One region of the Bacillus sp. CGMCC 1.16607 genome, then DNA from elsewhere that is predicted to be linked to it. Evidence: predicted binding sites of a transcription regulator. Region 1 holds the regulator's gene; the other holds the start of a gene.

Region 1 (5,885 bases):
TTGAAAGGAGCTGTATTCACTGCAGCGATTCTTGAAAAATTAGGTATGAACTCACATCCAAAATGGAATGCAAAGCGAACAGATCTGATTCAATCCGTACAATTTGATGATCGAGATAAAATGGTCGCATTTTGCCAAGCAATTCAATTTGCTTCTCCAATAAATTCTCATGTCACTCCTTATCCGAGCTATATGCCTGGATATGAGGATGATGTGATCATGGCAGCTGGGACATTTATACAAGGTGCCAGCATTGAATTGACTGCTGATGGTCCGACAAGACCTCCTTATGTAGCGTATGTCCAAGGAGGATTAACCTATTCTCACGTTAAAATGGCTATTTGTATTGCGTTAGATCGATTAATTGAAAATGGGTTAATAACCATACATGAAAAAAGACAACTATAATAGTTGTCTTTTTTCATTTTTTTGAGATTTGAAATGTCTTAAAAAATTTCCATGTTAGAAAACCTAACATCATATTGACACTTTTTATAACATGACATATACTAATAATATAAAAATCTAAAGGAGATTAGTCATGAGCGAAAAGGAAATCCGTCGTTCGATGCCATTGTTTCCAATCGGGACTGTAATGCAATTAACCGATTTAACGGCAAGACAAATCCGATATTATGAAGAACATAAGTTAATATCTCCTGCAAGAACAGATGGGAATAGACGACTTTTTTGTTTAAATGATATTGATAAACTCCTTGAAATAAAAGATCTAATTGATCAAGGTGTAAATATGGCGGGGATTAAAAAACTATTTGCCGTTCAGGAGCACCATGAATTATCACAAGAAGTGAAGAAAGAAGTAGAAAAAGTAAAAAGAGAACTTTCTAATGAGGAATTGCGGAAAATCTTACGTAAAGAACTCATGCAAGCAGGACGTTTTAACCAGTCATCACCTCGAAAGGGTGAGATGGGTCGATTTTTTCATTAATTTTAGGAGGAATCTACATGGCGAAGTTTACAAGAGAAGACATTAAGCGATTAGCAGGGGAAAGTAATGTTAAATTTGTACGTTTACAATTTACTGATATTCTAGGAACAATCAAAAACGTAGAAATACCAATTAGTCAATTAGATAAAGCGTTAGACAACAAAATGATGTTCGACGGATCTTCAATTGAAGGTTTCGTACGCATTGAAGAGTCAGACATGTATTTATTCCCTGATCTCGACACTTGGGTAGTTTTCCCGTGGACTGCAGAAAAAGGAAAAGTAGCACGTTTAATCTGTGATATTCACAATGCAGATGGGACTCCTTTTGGTGGAGACCCAAGAAACAATTTAAAACGCATTTTAAAGGAAATGAATGATCTAGGCTTTACGGATTTCAACCTAGGACCTGAGCCAGAGTTCTTTCTATTTAAATTAGATGAAAAGGGTGAACCAACCCTAGAATTGAATGATAATGGAGGCTATTTTGATTTAGCGCCAACAGACCTTGGCGAAAATTGCCGTCGTGACATCGTATTAGAACTAGAAGAAATGGGTTTTGAAGTCGAAGCTTCTCACCATGAAGTAGCACCTGGTCAGCATGAAATCGATTTTAAATATGCTGATGCATTAAAAGCTTGTGACGACATCCAAACATTTAAATTAGTTGTTAAAACAATTGCACGAAAACACGGATTACATGCAACCTTTATGCCAAAACCGTTATATGGAGTAGCAGGTTCTGGAATGCACTGCAACCTTTCTCTTTTTAATAATGGAGAAAATGCTTTCTATGACCCTAGCGCAGATTTACAAATGAGTGAAACAGCAAAACAATTTATCGCAGGTATTTTAACTCATGCGCAAAACTTTACAGCAGTTACAAATCCGACAGTTAACTCATATAAGCGTTTAGTACCAGGTTATGAGGCACCATGTTATGTAGCGTGGTCTGCACAAAACCGTTCTCCATTAATTCGTATTCCAGCATCACGCGGAATGAGTACGCGGGTTGAGGTTCGAAGTGTAGATCCAGCAGCGAATCCATATCTTGCTATGGCGGTTCTTTTAAAAGCAGGATTAGATGGAATTAAAAACAAATTAACACCTCCAGCACCTGTGGATAGAAATATTTATGTAATGACTCCTGAAGAACGTGCAGAATCAGGTATTACTGATTTGCCTGCAACATTAGCAGAAGCTTTAACAAAAATGAAAGCAGACGAGGTAATTACTTCCGCACTAGGTCAACATATTCTTGAACACTTTGTTGAAGCGAAAGAAATTGAGTGGGATATTTTTAGAACGACCGTTCACCAATGGGAACGCGATCAATATATGAATATGTATTAAAAAATAAAGACCGGATTCTGATATGTTAATTTCAGAATCTGGTCTTTATCAATTGATAAAACATCACAGATTTAACTTACTCTCTTATTCTTTATTATTTGCATTTGTTGTAAATAAGAGATAGATAAATATGAATAATGATAGCAGACTTAAGGCGCCGTTTAAGATAACCTCAAATATAGTTCCATTCACCATATTGCTGAAGGTGCCGCTAGAAAAAAGGAAAAATAAAATTAGCCAGAAAAACTTTTTGTATTGATTGTAATAAAGTCGTATCATCTTAATCACCTTAATTATGATTAAATTCTACTAGTGAACATTTCTGAATACGCCAACTACTTTACCTAATATGGAGACGTTTTGAAGTAGGATAGGTTCTAAAGACGAATTTTCAGGTTGTAGGCGGAAATAGTCTTTTTCTTTAAAAAACCTCTTGACTGTAGCTTCATCTTCATCGGTCATAGCAACAACGATATCTCCATTGTTGGCAGTTGGTTGCTGTCTAACAACTACATAGTCCCCATCTAATATTCCTGCTTCTATCATGCTATCTCCCATAATTTCCAACATAAAAACATTTTCGTCAGCTGGTGCAAAACTTGCTGGAAGTGGAAAATATTCCTCGACATTTTCAATCGCGGTAATAGGAAGTCCTGCTGTTACTTTTCCAATCACAGGGACTGTGATGACATTTTGCATAGGTATAGTAGAGGTTTCTAAATCCAGTATTTCGATTGCTCTCGGTTTAGTCGGGTCTCTTCTTATTAAACCCTTTGATTCAAGTCGTGCTAAATGTCCATGTACAGTCGAACTAGAAGCAAGACCTACTGCTTCTCCAATCTCTCGTACAGACGGAGGATAACCTTTTGCGCGAACTTCATCTTTAATAAAGGCCAGTATATCTTGTTGGCGCTTGGATAACTTTGTCATAATAACGCACCTCATGTCAATTTGTTAGTTCGATTATAGCATGTATTACCAATTAATACAAACATAAGTTCGTTAATGTGTTGACAACAAACAAATGTTCGTAATATAATCGATTTGAGGAAAATAAGAACATATATTCTATAAGAGGTGTTAGTTTATGAAGCAAATTTGGACAAAACATACATACACGATTTTATTAATTAGTATAAGCTGTTTTACTGCTTTATTTTTAAGCTTTAAATCTGATTTAAAGGAAGAGCAGAATATGATCATTACGATTAACCATGGTGATACACTTTGGGACATTGCAGGTCGTTATTCAACTGTAAGTGGATTGTCAAATAAGCAATTTGTCAACTGGATGCTTACTCATAATGAGTTGGATGAAAGAAAGCTAACCCCAGGTGAACAAGTTGTTTTACCAATTAAGAATTTTCCAAGTGGATCAACTAATGAAATAGCCAGTGCAATAGGTGAATAAAAAATGAAAGCGATTATTTATTGTAGAGTTAGTACGAATAAAGTAACCCAAGAAACTTCACTTAAAAGACAAGAGGAAGAATTAATTAAATTAGCAGAAATTCAAGGCTATGAAATTGTTTCTATTATTAGAGACCAAGCAAGCGGATATGAACTTGAAAGGGAAGGAATAATAGAAGTATTACGATTAATAAAAGAAGATTCAATCGGTGCACTTCTGATACAAGATGAAACTCGTCTTGGGCGTGGAAATACAAAGATCGCTTTATTACATTGTATTAGAAAAGAAAATGTAAAATTACTTTCGGTTTCTCATCAAGGGGAATTGCAACTATCAGAAGCAGATTCCATGGTATTACAAATTGTTGGAATTGTAGAAGAATATCAGCGGAAAATTCATAATTTGAAAATTAAAAGAGGAATGAAACGAGCTGTTCAAAACGGCTTTGAACCTAAGAGGAATTTGAAAAACCAGGGATTGCATGCTGGTCGTGAAAAAATTGAAGTGCCAATAGAAGAAATTGTACGATTACGGAAAAATAATTTAACTTTCACTGAAATAGCGGCAACTTTAAGAGGATTTGGCCATAACGTTTCTAAAGCCACTGTTCATAGAAGATATCAGGATTATATAGACTCGATAGAAGGATAGATCGTTTGCCTTGTCAAAAAGCTTTTTTTTTAGTAATATCATGTAGTAATTTTAATGATGGTTACTGTTATGATATTTAGAAAGAAAGATGGGTTGAGTATGCTTCCGAATGAACGGATTGATCGCATCAATGAATTGGCAAGAAAAGCGAAAACAACTGGGTTAACAGAACTTGAAGCGAAGGAGCAGTCAAGGCTTCGCAGGGAATATCTTGAACAATTTCGTTCTTCCATGCTAAAAACTTTAACAGGTGTAAAGATCATTGATCCTAAAGGTGATGATGTAACACCAGATAAAATTAAAAAGTTAAAATCGAATACTCCTTTGCACTAGTAGTACACGGTTTTGTCTTTTATCCAACTCACACATACTTAAGCCATCTTTGTGACAAAATATTTACAAAGTGGCTTTTTTTGCTATTTAAGTATTCGTTTGGTTGTATTAATAGTATGGACACATTAATATTAATATTGAAAATTAAAATCTATAGTTAATCTACTTTGAAGGGAATGTATTTTATGTTTGAAAAGATTGATGCTCTTTCCGTAGCTTCCATACGTACTTTATCGATTGATGCAATTGAAAAAGCGAATTCAGGTCATCCGGGAATGCCGATGGGTGCAGCTCCAATGGCTTATACATTATGGACTCGTTTTATGAATCATAATCCAAAAAATCCAAATTGGTTCAATCGTGATCGTTTTGTTTTATCGGCAGGTCATGGGTCCATGCTGCTATATAGTTTATTACATTTATCTGGTTACGATTTATCAATGGATGATATAAAGAATTTCCGTCAATGGGGAAGTAAAACTCCAGGGCATCCAGAATTTAGACATACTGCTGGTGTAGAAGCTACTACAGGGCCATTAGGCCAAGGTATCGCGATGGCTGTTGGTATGGCAATGGCTGAGCGTCATGTTGCTGCTGTATATAATAAAGAGAGTTATGAATTAATTAATCATTATACATATAGTATTTGCGGAGATGGTGACTTAATGGAGGGTGTATCCGCAGAGGCGGCATCACTAGCAGGTCATCTTAAACTTGGTCGATTAGTAGTGTTATACGATTCAAATGATATTTCATTAGATGGGGATTTGTCTCAGTCATTCTCGGAAAGTGTTGCTGACCGATTCAAATCCTATGGATGGCAATATATAAAAGTAGAAGATGGAAATAATTTAGAAGAAATAGCGCAAGCGCTAGAAGAGGCGAAACAGGACTTAAATCGTCCAACAATGATCGAAGTAAAAACGGTAATTGGCTACGGTTCCCCTAATATGTCTGGAAAATCAGATGTACATGGTAAGCCGTTAGGTGCAGATGAATTGAAATTAACGAAAGAAGCTTATCAATGGACCTTCGAAGAGGATTTCCATATTCCACAAGAAGTATATGACTATTTTAAAGAGAAAGTTGTAGAAAATGGTCAGAACAAGGAAAAAGAGTGGAATGAATTATTTGAACAGTACAAAGAGAAATTCCCAGAACTAGGTTTACAGCTTGAAATGGCCCTAAA
Region 2 (5,885 bases), on a different contig from region 1:
TTGTTTTCATACCTAACATGGTTCAAATTACTTTTTTTCATGATCATAATTTAACTTCAACGGTAATCCTACTCCTGCAGAAAGGTTAAGAAATTGCATTAGGTCTTTTGTATTTGAATTTTTATTTTTAACATCATTATTGTTTTGTGTTTTTTCTGTTGATATCGGGTCATTTGCTTCTTTCATTTCTTTTGTTTCTTTCACTTCTGAAATTAGTATTTTCTCTCCATTAGGTTTAATTATGTAATGTTTTATATAACCAGCTTCTCTACGAACATCCAATTTACCCTTACTTTTACTACCTTTTTCTTTGTTTTCTAGGAACAAATCTTCTGGTAATCCCTTATTTTTGTCATTTTTTATTAAATCTTTGTATGTATAAATACTAGAACTTCCAACTCTCATAATTATGATCACTCCATAAAATAATATTAAACTATTTATTTCTTAAATTCTAGTATTGCTTATATACTTGTAATAATATGGATATTAGTATTCGTGGGAGGGGTGTATCAATTTTTGAAAAAAATTTGTTTTTTCTTGTTATCATCAGTCATTCTAGTAGGATTTACTTTTTCATCTAATGTAGATGCGAATACTACATTAGAAGCGACTAAATTTAAGAATTGCACCGAGTTGAATAAGATTTATAAAGGTGGAGTCGCTCGTACAAAAGATGCGAAGAACAAAGGTGGAAAAACAAAATATACACCAACTGTTTCAACAGAAATGTATGATGCAAACACTAGATTAGATCGTGATAAAGATAATATTGCATGTGAAAAATAAATAATAAATTTGAATATATTAAAGGAGTAGCTAAAATAGTTGCTCCTATATTAAATTAAATAACTATTTATTTTCTTAGTTGGAATGTTACACTTTCACCTAATTTTACATCCATTGTTCTCCATCCTGCGTATATCCATACTTTAGCTTGAGATCCATAACCTTGATTAGCCCACCACGCAGGATATTGATAAGCTGACTTAGGTAGTTTAAATTCGAGAATATTATCTATATCCTCAAAACAAAGAACCATATTATCATGTTTATTTCTATTTTCCATAAAATAATTATAGATTTTAAGATAATTTCCGTAGTATTTATTTTGATTATCTAGTATTTTACCATCTTAATCTATCGAGGTTAAACCCCACCAAAATACCAACCGTTTGATTCTACAAATCTTATAAACTTCTCTAAGAATACATCTTAGTCAACGTCACCTTGATCAGCAAGAATACATCCGTTGATTTCTATTTCCTCTTTGTTTTGTCATGATTATTCCTCCTGCCATTAATAAATTTTTCTTTTATTCCGAAACATTATTTATCATCTAAATAGATAAAATTCTCTTTGAGCTCATCTTCAGTGATTGTTATCCTATGAACAAAATCATGAGTTCGTAAAACAAACTCTTTAACACCTATAAACTCAGATTCAACAATAACGTAAAATTGAGTTCCTTTTTTAATATCTTTAAATTCATTTTTTAACATGTATTTCTTCATTGTCTTACCTCTGATTGTATTAAATGGTTATTTATTTGTACTCTCTAAAGTAATAAATTTATTTACTCACTCTTCATCTTCTATTCTTTCATAAAAATCATCAACTTTAACCTCTAATAACTCAGCTAATAAAAATGCTTTATCTATTGTAGGGTAAGTTTTACCAGTCACCCAATTTGACAACGTGTTTTGACTGATATCCAATTCTTTTATGATATATTCTCGTCTATATTTTGATACCCTTAATAATTCGCCTATACGACTTTTAAGCATTGCAAATACCTCTATAAAATATACTCCAAAAATAATAATAATTCCTTTCACAATTTTATTGGATAGATGGAATAATGGACAACCAGTATCAAATATCCTTTACTAAGCAGCAAATATATTAGCAAATATATCTTATGTATTTTTGAATTACATTTTAGAAATGGTTAATTTTTGCACCTTAAAATACTCGGAGCAGCTTTTAACATGACAAAGATAGGCATTGAAGAAATTATTGAACGCCATGAAAATGGAAATAATGAAAAGCAAAATGACCCAACAGCACATCTTAGTAACTACATAAATTACGATTCTTATACTCTTGACGGAGTTACTAAGTATCCTAGAGGGTCTAGAAACTTTAAGTAATCTTTATACCAATAATCTAGAAAAATATTTTAATACAAAATAATCAATATTAATCTACTTTCAATACAAAATAATAAATACTAATTACAAAAAAGAGCAACCTGTAATAGTCGCTCCCCCTAACTACTATTCAATCTCTTCATCTGTCTTCTTGCTATAATAAAATGAAATTTGTGAGAATGGCTATGAAGTATTTCTGAATTGCACCAATTTTATAATTGGTGTATTTTTTTGTTTCAAAACGGAACAATTGTTCGTATAATATATTCAAGGAGTGATTTATAATGACGATTCGTGAAAGTGAATTAAATAAGGTAGTGTCTTCGTCTTACTTATCTGAGCACCAAATAGTAGATATTGAAAACATAATACTTGAAGCTAGGGGTTTTGCTAATATAGTGAAAATCAAAACTTGGGAAGACGGATACTTTTGGGAGTATGAAGGGTTAATTGTAAGATTTGAAGAAGTAGGTAATGTGATTTATTTAGAAAAAAATGACGGATATATAATGAAAGTAAAATTCAGTGACATAGTAGGGATTACTAATTTTGATGATTAATCTACCATTATATTCAATATTTCAGATAACTTAACCAAATTTTCTCTGTTTTAGTAGACAAACTATTAAAATAGGGTATATTTTTCTTAATAGAAAAAGTGGTAGTAATAGCTGGTGAAAACCTTGATGTATCAACATTTTGATGCAAATGGGTCAGAAGCCTTCCCAAAAGAAAATCAATCAAATGATGCAAGCAATGAATAAGCAATTTAAATAATAACAAGAACACTCATTTCAAACGGGTGTTTTTTTATCTTTTAGGAAACTATATAATATTCGGATGTGGATAACTTCTTAACTTGTATAATCCACGTCCAGCGCCTAGACCTCGAGGTCAAATGCCGTCCCAAAGAGCAGCCTTCTCTTTGGGACGGCATTTGCTTGTCGGGGATGATCAAGGCGCCGCGCGCTTTTGTTAAGTTTACAAAAAATAGGCAAGTAATAAAAATCTAAAATCTTCCTTATTTTAAGAATATTTGATAAACTAATCAAGTCTAACATTGCTATTAACGTATGGGGGAAGTTTGTTATGAAAGTGTTTTTAGATTTAATGTGGTATTTCAAACAGGAAAAAAAGGCTTATTTAATTGGAATAGGAATTTTATTATTTGTTGCATTTTTGCAAATCATCCCACCGAAAATCATAGGAATGGTGGTAGACCAGATTAGTAATGACACTCTAACGAAATCGTCTTTATTTAAATTTGTTGGGATCATTATCTTAGCTGGTCTTATCATGTATGTTCTTCGTTATTATTGGAGAATTATGATTTTTGGATCGGCAGTAAAATTATCTAAGCTTTTGCGAAACAAGCTATATGAGCATTTTACAAATATGTCCCAGTCTTTTTATCAAAAGAAAAGGGTTGGAGATTTAATGGCTCATGCAACAAATGATATTTCAGCGGTTCAGCAAACGGCTGGATCAGGGATATTAACTTTAGTTGATTCGATTGCAACTGGTGGTTTTGTCATTGTTGCGATGGCATTTACAATTAGTTGGAAGCTGACATTGATCGCATTAATTCCAATGCCAATTATGGCTTTATTAACTAATTGGTATGGAACATTACTGCATAAGCATTTTCACAAAGCGCAAGAGGCTTTTTCATCGTTGAATGATAAGACTCAAGAAAGTATAACAGGAATAAAAGTAATCAAAACGTTCGGTCAAGAAAAAGAGGATATTGAAGACTTCCAACAACTATCACATGAAGTAGTTGAGAAGAACATTCGTGTGGCAAAGATAGATTCATTATATGATCCTACCATTTCCATTATTGTTGGAATTTCTTTTTTTCTATCACTAGCATTTGGTGCAAAGTTTGTAATTAATGGTCAATTATCGATTGGTGAACTCGTCTCTTTTACTTCGTATTTAGGGCTATTAATTTGGCCAATGCTCGCCTTTGGTTGGTTATTTAATATTGTGGAGCGTGGTCGTGCTTCTTATGATCGGATTCAAAACCTATTATCTGAGAAAATTGACATGCCCGATGTTCCCAATGCATTAGGAACAGTTCCAAGTGGAGATATCGAATATTCACTCGATTCGTTTACTTATCCAAATGAGACAGTACCAGTTTTAAAAGATATCCATTTTAAACTGAGAAGAGGAGAAACTTTAGGGATCGTTGGAAAAACAGGAGCAGGTAAAACCACTTTACTTAAGCTGTTAATACGTGAGTTTGAAGGATATGAAGGGGAAATCTATTTTGGTGGGAATCCGATACCAAATTATAAGATGGAAGCATTAAGAGAAGCGATTGGTTATGTACCACAGGATCATTTTCTATTTTCCGCTTCGATCGGTGAAAACATTGCCTTTACAAATCCGACTGCTACTTTGCAGGAGATTGAAGAGGCAGCGAAAACCGCATATATTCATGAAGATATTAAACAATTCACTGATGGATATTCAACTGTTGTAGGAGAAAGAGGAGTATCCTTATCAGGGGGGCAAAAACAGAGAATTTCGATTGCTAGGGCTATTCTAATGGATGCAGAGGTTCTAGTATTAGACGATTCACTCTCGGCAGTAGATGCTCAAACAGAGGAAAAGATACTTAAGGCTTTAAGGGAGAATAGAGAAGAAAAAACGACAATCATTACGGCACATCGTTTAAGTGCGATTGCGCATGCCGATCTCATACTTGTTCTTGATGAGGGACGAATTTCAGAACAGGGTACTCATGAGGAATTAATGCAGCAGGATGGTTGGTATAAAGAAATGTTCGAAAGACAACAGCTAGAAGAGCTTGTGGAGCATGGAGGGTAAAATAATGGAAAAGATTCGAGAACTAGATGGAAGGGAACAAAGAAATGTTCTTTTTCGCCTCCTTTCCTATACTAGACCACACATAAAAGCAATTATCATAGCATTTTTGCTCTTATTCATTACAACAGTTGTTGATATTTTAGGTCCGATACTAGTGAAAATATTTATTGACGATCACTTAAGACCAAGAAATTTGGTTTTTAAACCATTATTTATTTTAGCGGCAGCCTATATCGGCCTTCAAATAACGAATGTCATCGTGTCTTATTTACAACTAATTAAGTTTCAAGAAGTTGCTTTAAAAATTATTCAACAGATGAGAATTGACGTTTTTTCGAAAGTTCATTCATTAGGATTGAAATATTTTGATAAAACGCCAGCAGGTAGCATTGTCTCACGTGTCACTAATGATACAGAAGCGATCAAGGATATGTTCGTGACTGTCATCGCAACTTTTATTCAAAGTGCCTTTTTACTTACAGGAATCTTTATTGCTATGTTTTTTCTCAATGTTAAACTAGCTTTGTTCTGTATGTTGATCTTACCTGTCATTTTTTTCATTATGAGTGCATATCGGAAATACAGCTCTCGTTTTTACCAGGATATGCGTGAAAGATTAAGTCAGCTTAATGCGAAGTTAAGCGAATCTTTACAAGGTATGTCAATCATTCAAGTGTTCCGTCAAGAAAAAAGATTACGTAAAGAGTTTGAAGAAATTAATGAAATGCATTATCAATCAGGAATGAAAAACATCAAAGTTGACGGTCTATTGCTTCGTCCAGCTGTGGATCTCGTGTATGTTGCCGCTTTAATAATTGTTTTGAGTTTTTTCGGGATTTCTTCTTTCGAATCACCCATTGAAATTGGAGTTTTATATGCTTTTATTAATTATTT

The links. Region 1 encodes LexA, which represses DNA repair genes until DNA is damaged. Its sites were predicted from a motif close to CGAACATATGTTCG; they were not measured.
Region 2: the regulator LexA is predicted to act here: its motif matches at 2,397-2,410, upstream of ACFSO7_RS09400 (YolD-like family protein).

The regions. Positions count from the first base shown of each region.
Region 1 is NZ_JBHUJX010000008.1:728,771-734,655, forward strand. Features, by position in the region: gene ACFSO7_RS06505 (methionine gamma-lyase family protein) at 1-408, shown strand, start outside; gene ACFSO7_RS06510 (MerR family transcriptional regulator) at 542-949, shown strand; gene glnA (type I glutamate--ammonia ligase) at 967-2,301, shown strand; gene lexA (transcriptional repressor LexA) at 2,611-3,231, opposite strand; gene yneA (cell division suppressor protein YneA) at 3,389-3,712, shown strand; gene ACFSO7_RS06530 (YneB family resolvase-like protein) at 3,716-4,363, shown strand; gene ACFSO7_RS06535 (DUF896 domain-containing protein) at 4,463-4,696, shown strand; gene tkt (transketolase) at 4,882-5,885, shown strand, end outside.
Region 2 is NZ_JBHUJX010000013.1:79,893-85,777, reverse strand. Features, by position in the region: gene ACFSO7_RS09425 (hypothetical protein) at 28-405, opposite strand; gene ACFSO7_RS09420 (excalibur calcium-binding domain-containing protein) at 520-789, shown strand; gene ACFSO7_RS24030 (DUF7662 domain-containing protein) at 857-1,042, opposite strand; gene ACFSO7_RS09415 (hypothetical protein) at 1,329-1,514, opposite strand; gene ACFSO7_RS09410 (helix-turn-helix domain-containing protein) at 1,581-1,787, opposite strand; gene ACFSO7_RS09405 (hypothetical protein) at 1,992-2,153, shown strand; gene ACFSO7_RS09400 (YolD-like family protein) at 2,438-2,713, shown strand; partial or broken gene ACFSO7_RS09395 (YneF family protein) at 2,850-2,930, shown strand; gene ACFSO7_RS09390 (ABC transporter ATP-binding protein) at 3,243-4,991, shown strand; gene ACFSO7_RS09385 (ABC transporter ATP-binding protein) at 4,996-5,885, shown strand, end outside.